3 regions of the Paenibacillus gansuensis genome follow, and region 1 is predicted to be linked to each of the others. Evidence: riboswitches for the same ligand, from Rfam matches in the RefSeq annotation. Region 1 holds a riboswitch; each other region holds the start of a gene.
What was found. A riboswitch is a leader RNA that binds a small molecule or an ion and turns the genes downstream of it on or off. The one in region 1 is predicted to bind cyclic di-GMP.
Positions count from the first base shown of each region.

Region 2: it holds a riboswitch for cyclic di-GMP, as region 1 does, so the genes downstream of both, ACFSUF_RS16225 (anti-repressor SinI family protein) here and ACFSUF_RS17010 (S-layer homology domain-containing protein) in region 1, are expected to answer to the same signal.
Region 3: it holds a riboswitch for cyclic di-GMP, as region 1 does, so the genes downstream of both, ACFSUF_RS24450 (IPT/TIG domain-containing protein) here and ACFSUF_RS17010 (S-layer homology domain-containing protein) in region 1, are expected to answer to the same signal.

Region 1 is NZ_JBHUME010000010.1:93,956-97,236, forward strand. Features, by position in the region: gene ACFSUF_RS17000 (glutathione peroxidase) at 1-71, shown strand, start outside; gene ACFSUF_RS17005 (RsiV family protein) at 145-768, opposite strand; cyclic di-GMP riboswitch class I at 1,036-1,129, shown strand; gene ACFSUF_RS17010 (S-layer homology domain-containing protein) at 1,214-3,281, shown strand, end outside.
Region 2 is NZ_JBHUME010000009.1:223,182-226,462, reverse strand. Features, by position in the region: gene ACFSUF_RS16235 (metallophosphoesterase) at 1-856, opposite strand, end outside; gene ACFSUF_RS16230 (helix-turn-helix domain-containing protein) at 853-1,200, opposite strand; cyclic di-GMP riboswitch class I at 1,539-1,623, shown strand; gene ACFSUF_RS16225 (anti-repressor SinI family protein) at 1,661-1,804, shown strand; gene ACFSUF_RS16220 (GNAT family N-acetyltransferase) at 1,801-2,619, shown strand; gene ACFSUF_RS16215 (lipid II:glycine glycyltransferase FemX) at 2,774-3,281, shown strand, end outside.
Region 3 is NZ_JBHUME010000019.1:349,808-353,088, forward strand. Features, by position in the region: gene fliD (flagellar filament capping protein FliD) at 1-287, shown strand, start outside; gene fliS (flagellar export chaperone FliS) at 311-715, shown strand; gene ACFSUF_RS24445 (hypothetical protein) at 708-1,043, shown strand; cyclic di-GMP riboswitch class I at 1,068-1,145, shown strand; gene ACFSUF_RS24450 (IPT/TIG domain-containing protein) at 1,224-3,281, shown strand, end outside.

The sequences.
Region 1 (3,281 bases):
AGAGCGTACAACGGTTCGAGTCCAACGTGAACCCGGCGGATATGGAAACAGCAATTGAGGCATTGCTGTAATAGATGTAATATAAAAAAAGGCACTGCGGATCTGTTGAGATCTGCGGTGCCTTTTTTGCTGCGGCCAGCCAGCTTAAGCCAGTTGCTGGGAAAGGATGTCCAGCGGACCGCCCTCTGCAGCTTCGTTCTGCAGGTCATATACGGAGATAGGGAACATCGGCAGCCCGTAGTAGTAAGGCGTAATAGCATAGAGTTGGTAGTATACGACAAGAGATTTGTCAGCTAAATAGTAGTCTTGGTCAGGGGCTACTCCGGGGAAGTTCCCGAGCAGCTGAATGTCTCTTTGCTTGATTTGTGCGGATACGATCGCGGAAAGTTTGGCAGTGTAAGCGGAGCCGGGCTTGAACAGGTCGCCAAGGCTGTACTTCCGTCCGGTCCGCACGTTAAACGTCTGCGATTTAGCCAACGTATTGCCGTGAGCCATCGGCGAGGAGTAGGCGTAGCTGCTGAGTATATGACTGAAAATGGCGCGCTCGTTTGTCTTAATTTCATAGTTGCCGATCGACTCCGGATTGGAGCCGGATAAGTATTGCTGCTGATATCGGAGCAGCTGCTGGGCGAGCTGCCGGATCTGATTGTTGATCTGCACTTGGACGGATGTACTCTTCAAGCCGGTTAAGGCAGGATAATGATACACGCCGCCAGGCGCCTGCAGCGTACGTGTTTCCGTTTGCACGGGAAATTCATAATTGGGCATGGTCCGGGTTCCTTTCGCGGGGGTTATCGTAGCCTATGCCGCCGGTTTGGTAGTGGTGCCAGTCCTGGTTTTTCCCGGGATTTTTGTATTAGTAGGTATTATTGCATGTATATTTCTATTGAAAAGTAGGTACTGTAATCTGCGCTTAAAGTCATAAAAATACAAGAAATCCATCGAATCATGTCTAAATATGAGACTTTTTTCCTTGTTTATTATATCATTCTATGTTATATTTTGGAGGAATTAAATCTATTATTTTCCTTATACATACGAAAAAGGCAAACCTGCTGAAAGGCAGGGACGCAAAGCCGTGGGTCTAAAGTTCTATCTTTGATAGGACCAGGATTGCCAGGTTGCCAGGGTGTATTGTAGGTGCTCATTCGGCATCCACCTTTGGTGTGATGTCTTTTTTTATGCATAAGGGAGCGACAAAAGGAGGACCACCATGGTCTGGAGAAAAAGCAGCAAGAAAGCAGTTTTTACTTTGTTCCTCATTCTATCTCTAGTAATTTCAAATGTAGGGATTGTTTATGGGCAAAGCGCATCCGATGTAAAACCAAATTGGGCGAAAGATTCGTTAACCCGTTGGTTGGACCAAGGATTGATTTCCGTAGATGCAAGCAAGAAGGTTAGGCCAGACAGCAAGGTAACCCGTGCGGAGATGGCAGCCTTAATAAACCGGGCGTATGGATTTACCGAAAAGTCCGAAGATAATTTCAAGGATGTTTCCCCGAAACGGTGGTATTATGCCGAAGTTGCTAAAGCAAAAGCAGCGGGATATTTATCAGGAAGTCAGGACGGCGCATTTAAACCCGAGTCCATTGTAACTAGGCAAGAAGCGGCCAAGATGATCAGCGATCTGATGAAATTGGATACGTTGAAAGCAGAAGGCGCTTTGTACGGATTCAAAGATGCAGACAAAATACCTAATTGGAGCAAACCTGCATTACAAGCAGTCAAAGCGGCAGGTTACATGAACGGATATTCCGATCAAACCATTAGGCCAAACCAACCTATCACACGGGCAGAAGCAGTAGTTATGTTAGATAAAGCTGTCGGCACACGAATCTCTACACCAGGGAATGTCGGACCGGAAACTGCAAAAACGATCCAAGGGAATGTTACCATTACTAAAGCGGGCATTACATTAAAAAATACTGTCATTGAAGGTGATCTGAACCTAACTGCAGGGATCGGCCAAGGTGAAGTATACCTCGATAATGTAACGGTTAAAGGCAGAACGATCGTAGCCGGCGGCGGTGAAAACAGCATTGTCGTTAACAATTCCACCTTAAATGTCACGATTGTAGATAAGGTTGCAGGAAAAGTTAGATTGTTTGCTAAAGGCAGCACTGTAATCCAGAATACGATTGTAAGATCTGCTGTTAAATTGGAATCCGACAGCAAGGAGCAAAACAAAGGCTTTGTGAATGTCGAACTTAGAAATAAGACCGTTGGGCAAAATGTCCAGCTGCAAGGACAGTTCACTAAAGTAACTGTAGTAACAAAGGTGACAGTAGAAGTGCTTGAAAAAACCGTAATCGGCGACCTTGAGCTTGCATCTGGTGCGGGGGAAAGTGCTGTATCTGTTAAGGATAGCGCCACATTGCTGAAAGTTGTATTAAATGCAGCCGTTTCAATTAAGGGAACTGGTACAATCAAGTTTGTTCTTGTAAATGTTAACGGTACAACCATTGAACTGAAGGTTGAGGCTTATGAGTTGGGCAACGTCTCGGTAACGATCACGATTAATGGAACTGTTGTAGTGAAAAATCCGGATAAACCGGGAACAAGTGTGCCTCAACAGCCTGCGAATCCAAATCCGAATCCGACTCCAAACCCGAATCCGGACGAAGAGCTGCCTGATCTTCCCGAGGCAGAAGGGATTTTCATTGTCGGTGATAAAGCTTACTCGTATATTTCCGGGGAAGTAGACTACAACCCACTTGAGATTTATCTTATTGATCCAGTGAGTGAGAGTGTTTACGAGACTACTTATTCGGAAGCCTATGGCCCTATTGGGGAATTCTCTATTAATGCCGGCTCTATTCCATCTACTGAGTATGTAGCAAGTCTAGAAAATGAGGATTATTATGCACTGTATGATGTTCCTCTGTTAGGATCCGAGTCCGTAAATGATGTTGTCTACGGACATGTATACTATGACGGTTTGGAGAAAATTAGCTATAAAATTAATAACTATACCGTAACTGATTTATCTGCCCAACTGCCTGCGAATGCTAAACCTCTGGCTAATGGTGATCAGATGACCCTGTTATTCGGAGATAACTTAACATTAGTAGCTTTGTGGAATGCGGCCGAAAATAAATGGGAACTGAAATCTATCAGCAGCGGATTAAGTTTAAGCGCACCACTGAATGTGAAGGCACAAACTGTAACCGATACGGATATTAATGTTACATGGAATGAAGTTCTTGATGCAGATTATTACTACATCTATTACAGCAATGCAGAAAATGGTATCTATACGCCTGTACTAGATCAGGAAAATA
Region 2 (3,281 bases), on a different contig from region 1:
GGCGGAGCGTAAACACAGTCAGCTCCGGCAGGCACCAGAAGCGGATCGGATGCGTGGAGACGCCGATTCCGCGATTGACGTAAAGCTTGAGCCTGCCTTGCCCAAGCTCGAACAATCCGTCGATGTACTTGCGCGCATACTCCGGCGTAAACACCGCTCCGTAGAACGGCACCCGCACCTGACCGCCGTGGCTGTGTCCCGAAAGCTGCAGATCCACAGGAAAGCGGAGCGCTTCGTCCGCCAGATCGGGCTCATGCGCCAGGAGGATCGTGAACAGATCTCCTGTGGAAGCCGGCAGCGCACGCTCCAGGTCCGCGCTGCCCTTCAGCACATCGTCCACGCCCGCGATCCGCAGGCGTGAACCGTTCCGCTCTATGGTACCGGAACGGTTTATCAACATGGAAAAGCCGCCCTCCGCCATCACCTCGGCCACATGACGGCTGCCTGCAGTGTAGTCATGGTTCCCCAGCACGGCCCATTTGCCCAGAGGCGCCTTCAGGCGTGACAAAATGCGGGAACAGCCGGACGCCTCCTCGCCGATATAAGTGTCGTACATATCGCCCGTAAAGCACACCAGATCCGGGTCCAAATTCTGAATCCGGGACACCAGCTTTTCCAGGCGATCCAGCCCATAATGAAAATCCAGATGAACATCGCTGAACTGAACGATCCGCAGACCGTTGAATTCGGAGGGCAGGCGGGGAAAGGTCAGCGTCAGCTCTTTCACCTGCAGCAATCGCGGCTCCAGATAACGGGAGTAACCGAAGCCGGCGAAAGGGGAGGCCAGCAGGCTCCCTGCCAACAGGCCGCCCAGCTTGATAAATCTGCGCCGGGTCAGCTGCGGTGAGGGCTTCACTTCTGGTTCGCCCGCCATTTGTTAAATTCAAGAAACTCGCGGAACTGTTCCTTGCTGACTCCGGAGTTCATGGCCTCCCGTACGAGCTCGGCCCATTGCTGGTCCAAAGCGGTGTCGTTCCCCGTCTGGCCGGAAGCGGCATCTGCCGGATGGTTCTGCAGAATATCATCCACCGAAACATGCAGAGCCTCCGAGATCTTCTCTAGAAATTGAATGGATGGGTTAGACTGGATATCCCGTTCCATATTGCTTAAATATGATTTTGCTACACCGGCACGTTCTGCTAGTTCAGATAAGGAGAGTTTCCGTTCCTGTCGCAAGGCTCTGATGCGATGTCCTATCATTCTGATCGGTCCTTTGTAATAGAATAGAATTGCTGTACGTACATGTTACCTCCTATTATACCTCTAAAACGAACGATTGTTTCATATAAAGAATAAAAATTCCGAAATTAGTCGAAATGATCTAGGTAACATTCCGCCGTTCTGTCGATTTATAGGTTTATATACGTACTTTAATGAATAATTTAACAGTTTTTTGGAATTTACATCTATTTTTTTCCTTATTTCACAAGGGATCGAGACCAAATAACCATTTTGCAAAATAATTACATTTTAGGACATTACATTTTGACATACTTTTTAGCCGAGCCTTAGTATGATAGTTGTATAACGGACGTTGAATCGGCAAAAGGCAAACCTCGCTGAAAAGCAGGGGCGCAAAGTCACAGGTCTAAAGCATCGTGCTATGACAGCTGGACTGCCTGGTATCACGGTTTCGAATTGGATTGGGAGGAAAGTTTGGATGATGAGCGCCAATCAGGGTTGGATCGAAGAAGAATTGGATCAAGAGTGGGTAGACTTACTGAGCATGGCACGGCAGCTGGGCATCACGCCGGATGAGGTAAAGCTGTTTATTGCGGGGGCCGCCCCGGTACAAACTCCATGATCTCGCGATCCAAACTATCTTTCCCATCGGGTGCCGGGCATCAGAACGGAGACTGGCAGCTGCTCCCGTTGAAGACCAGGGATTTTCAAATCATTTCTGTTTGGACGCGGGAATGGATGGATCCGTTGAACCCGCACGTTTATGAATTAACGAAGTTTTCCTGTCCGGGATATACGGACTATATCAAGATGCAGCAATCATCCCTTGTTCCGGAGACCATTCTTCTGGCGTTGTATGCAGGGAATGACATCGCAGCTTTTGCAGAGTACTCGCTGGATGAGGAGAAGCTGTTTGTAAATAACTTTGCTGTCGATGCCCGGTTCCGTAACCGGGGGGCAGGCAGGGCGATGCTGGACGCGCTGGAGCACATAGCGCAGGACCAGGGGCGGCCGGCGGTAGAACTGGATTGTTTTGTATGGAACGACGCCGTTTTGCACATGTATTTGAAAAGGGGATACTTAGTCACATCAACTTCTTACTGGCTTACCGGTCCTAATCCTGCGGCCGCCTTCCTGCCGTCTGAAGCATGTGCTGTGTATGAATCCGCTTCGTCGGAAGACTGCCATAACCGCTACGGGTTCTCCACCCTGCGTCTTAAAGTGAACGGTGCGGACCAAGCGGTATTTCGGCTTCATGAACGGTATTTTCGAATCGTTTCGGGAGACAATCCGTTGTCGCCCGGGTTGCTGCGGGCGCTGTACTCTATAGACCCCGGAAGAGAACTGTTCGTTATTTCGAAACAACCTGAGCTTGCCGGAAATCCCTCATTTCAGCTAGTCAGCGCAAGTGTACGAATGAGGCTAAGCCTAAGTTAAAATACACGTCCATTCTTACATTGACATGTTCTTTATAAAGAACTAAAATGCAAGTAACACATGGCTGCTCTCTTTTTTTGCCAATCATGTTCTTTTTAAAGAACGGCACAGTTTAACCTGAATGAACAATGATCCTTTGTAAAGGTGGATAACCATGAAAGATTACGCAGTGTACGGAGTTTCCCAAGCTGAAGCCTGGCATGAGGTGCTGTCGAAAGTGAACGGCGCAGATATCTACTTCACGCCGGAGTACGGACGCTTGGCGGAAAACAACGGGGAGGGAACATCCCGTCTGTTCGTATACCGGGAGGGGGACGCGGTCGTGTGCTATCCGTTCCTCATGAGAAGCCTGCGAGAGTTGGGGCTGGCTTCCATCCGTCAAGAAGGCAGGGAATTATTCGATATCATTTCCCCATACGGTTACGGGGGGCCGATCGCCAATGTGGAACACACCGGGGAGACGGAGCCGTTCTTCGGAAGGTTCGCGGAAGTGTTTGAAGCCTTCTGCGGAGAGAACGGCATCATCGCCGAGTTTGTCCGGTTCCATCCGCTGTTGAACAACTACAGGAATTATCCGTCCGTGAAGCCGGAATATATCCGTAATACCGTCCACATCGATCTAACCGGCCCCGGCACGGACGTATTGGACAGCCTGACAGCGG
Region 3 (3,281 bases), on a different contig from region 1:
AAACAGGTTTGTTTGAAAGAATGAAAGATAATCTTCAGGAAACTCTTAACGCGTTCGCTTCCAAGGTCGGCACATCGGCATACTCTTCTTCAACAACACAGCCGTATAATACGGAAAGCATGATGGGCAGGGAAATAAAAAAACTATTAACTCAAATTTCGGAGAAAAGCAGCAAGCTAACAACGTTAGAGAACAACTATTATAAAAAATTTAACGCTATGGAACAAGCTATGAATAAATACCAAGCTCAGTCGGCATCCTTAATGAATTCCTTTGGTGGTCAATAGAGCTTAAAAAGAGGGAGGCTCTTATGCTACAACATCAAAAAATTACAAACAAGTATTTGGAGAATGCCGCTTTAACAGCGACTCCTGCTCAGCTGCTGATAATGTTATATGATGGAGCGATTCGCTTTTGCAGGTCTGGACTTGAGGCGATTGAAAACAATGATTATGAGCAGACGAATATTAATTTGTGCAAGGCTCAAGCTATCATCAATGAATTTATTTCTTCTTTGGATTCTAGTCATGGAGTGTCGGACGGGTTGCACAAGCTGTACGAGTATATGAATTATTTGCTCATCCAAGGAAATATAAAAAAGGTTAAGTCCCCAATTGAAGAAGTGCTGGGCTATCTGATAGAGCTAAAAGAAACGTGGATTGAAGCAAGCAAATTGATTATCTCCGGCAAGTCTCAGGCGATGACTCATGCCTAAATCATTGTCAGAATTAGAGGAGCATACCCAGCAATGGATTGGACAGATTGAATTGCTGTCTGTTGAAGAGATGGTTCAGTATGTTGACAAACGGGAAGAACTGATTCAACAGATACTAAATTCAGACCAGATTGAGATTAATGCAGAGCACTTTAGGGATAGAATTGTAAATCTGCTCCTAAACGATCATGTTATCTTGAACAAAATGCAGCAGCTTAAAGAAGAATCGCTTCATAATTTCAACATGGCCGCAATGGCTCGAAAACAAAAAAATAGATATGAAGAGAATTTTATTTCAGATAGTATCTTTTTCGACCAAAAAAAATAGATTAATAATATTCTATAATTATCCAAATGAATATGGCAAACTTACAGTGATGTAAGGACGCAAAGCCATGGGTCTAAAGTTTAGATTCGCCAGGTTGCTTTTTGTTCCAATCAGAGCAATAGCAACCAGCTGTTGCTTCTTTTTGCATGTTGAACTGGTTTACCAAGAAGGAGGAGAACTATGAAATCTTTGAATAAAATAGTATGCATCGTCATGTCGCTTATGTTCTTGTTTTCGTCTTTGTGCTACGTAACTCCAGCATCTGCAGCTACAGATTATGTTTCAGTGGACAGGTCTGTAAATCCTGCAACTATTACAACAGACAAAGAGGCTGAAGTTACCTTGGATATTAAGGGTACGCCACCTGTTAATGTAATTGTGCCGAACGACGTTATTGTAATCATCGATCGTTCGGGCAGTATGACAGGTCAGAAAATGACAGATGCAATAAGCTCAGCTAAGCAATTTGTTGATATGATGGATCTGACGAAACATAGAGTCGGCGTTGTAGATTTTAGTTCCGATGCCCAGGGACTGCCTCTTACTACGGACTCGGTTCAGGTAAAGAATTATATTAGTAATCTTAATGCAGGCGGAGCCACCGCTACTGGAGATTCCATCCTAAAAGCTATGGAGATGCTTGAGAGCAGAAGGCCAGAGGCACAACCTGTTATTGTGCTTATGACGGATGGAGATGCGACTGTGCCTACAGGAACCGCTTACCAGTACGCTAAGGAAAAGGCAAATTTAGCCAAAGAAGAAGGAATTGTATTTTACACTATCGCATTGTTGAATACAACAGACAACCCGGATACAAGCGGACCTAATATTTTGTTAAAAGAAATGGCTACCACTTCAAGTCACCATCACTTTGTACTTGGGTCAACCGGACTTGCCGAAATTTATGCGGCGATTGTTAAAGAGATAGGCATTGCTAGCGCATACAATGTGGTTGTGTCTGATATCGTTTCCCCTGAATTTGAAATTGTCCCCGATTCCTATAAGGATAATATCCCTCAACCTGTGGTGAATGGAAACACGTTGACATGGAGTTTCTTGGAGTTAAAGAATAATACCCTTACCTTTACATACAAAATCAGACCTAAAGACCTTAACAAGACAGGTACTTTCTACACATCTGATTATAATTCGAAGGCTACCTATTTAGATTATGCGGGTGCTGCAAGAACGAAATTAATCCCTCAGAAATATTTAAAAGTTAATTTTCCCGCACCTACAATTACATCTGTTCAACCAAACAGCGGGCATCCAGACGGCGGAAACGAAATTACGATAATCGGTTCAAATTTCCGTAATGGAGCAACTATCACTATTGGGACTAAACAGGCTTTAAATATTCAATGGATAAGTGCAATTGAGTTGAAAGCTGTTGTGCCTCCAGGCGTACAAGGTACGAGTGAATTAACGGTTAAAAACCCTGACGGGCAGACAGCGTTTAGCACTTATCAGTATAAGGCCGAACCCATTATCACACTAATTGATCCTGCGAATGGTCCGCTTGCTGGTGGAAATATCGTAACGATTACGGGAAGATATTTCATGTCCGGCATTAAGGTGACTATCGGCGGGAAACCGGCGGCCATGAATTATTATCATGGATCTACCCTTATGAAGGTAGTTGTTCCGGAAGGCGAAACATCCGGGGCGAAGGATGTTACATTAACGAATCCAGATGGAACCACTGTGACTGTTCAACAGGGGTACACTTACAATGAACCAGTACTGCCTAAGTTGGAAATCACTTCGATTACACCCAATACTGGACTAGTTAGTGGAGGAGAATTTGTAATTATAGACGGCAATCTATTTACCTCTTCCTCCAAGGTTTATTTTGGGGCTAATTTAGCGAATATGGTCACATATTATTCCCCGCAAAGAATTAAAGTAGCAGCTCCTAAGGCAACTCAACCAGGGCCGGTGGATGTAAAAGTTGAAAACTCGGACGGCTCCAGTGCTGTTGCTCCTGCTGGATACAGCTATGATCCTCTGCCTGCGGCGCCAGCTCCCAAGATTACGGTGATAACACCGAATACCGGGGTAATCAGTGGAGGAACCGATGTGTTAATTGATGGCAGCGGATTGTCTTCTCAATCGAAAGTGTTTTTCGGAAATGTTGAGGGCAAATTAACGACTTATTTCTCAGGTTCAAGAATTAAAGTGACTACCCCGCCATCTCTAACAGAAGGGGTCGTGGATGTAAAGGTTGTAAATCCGGAT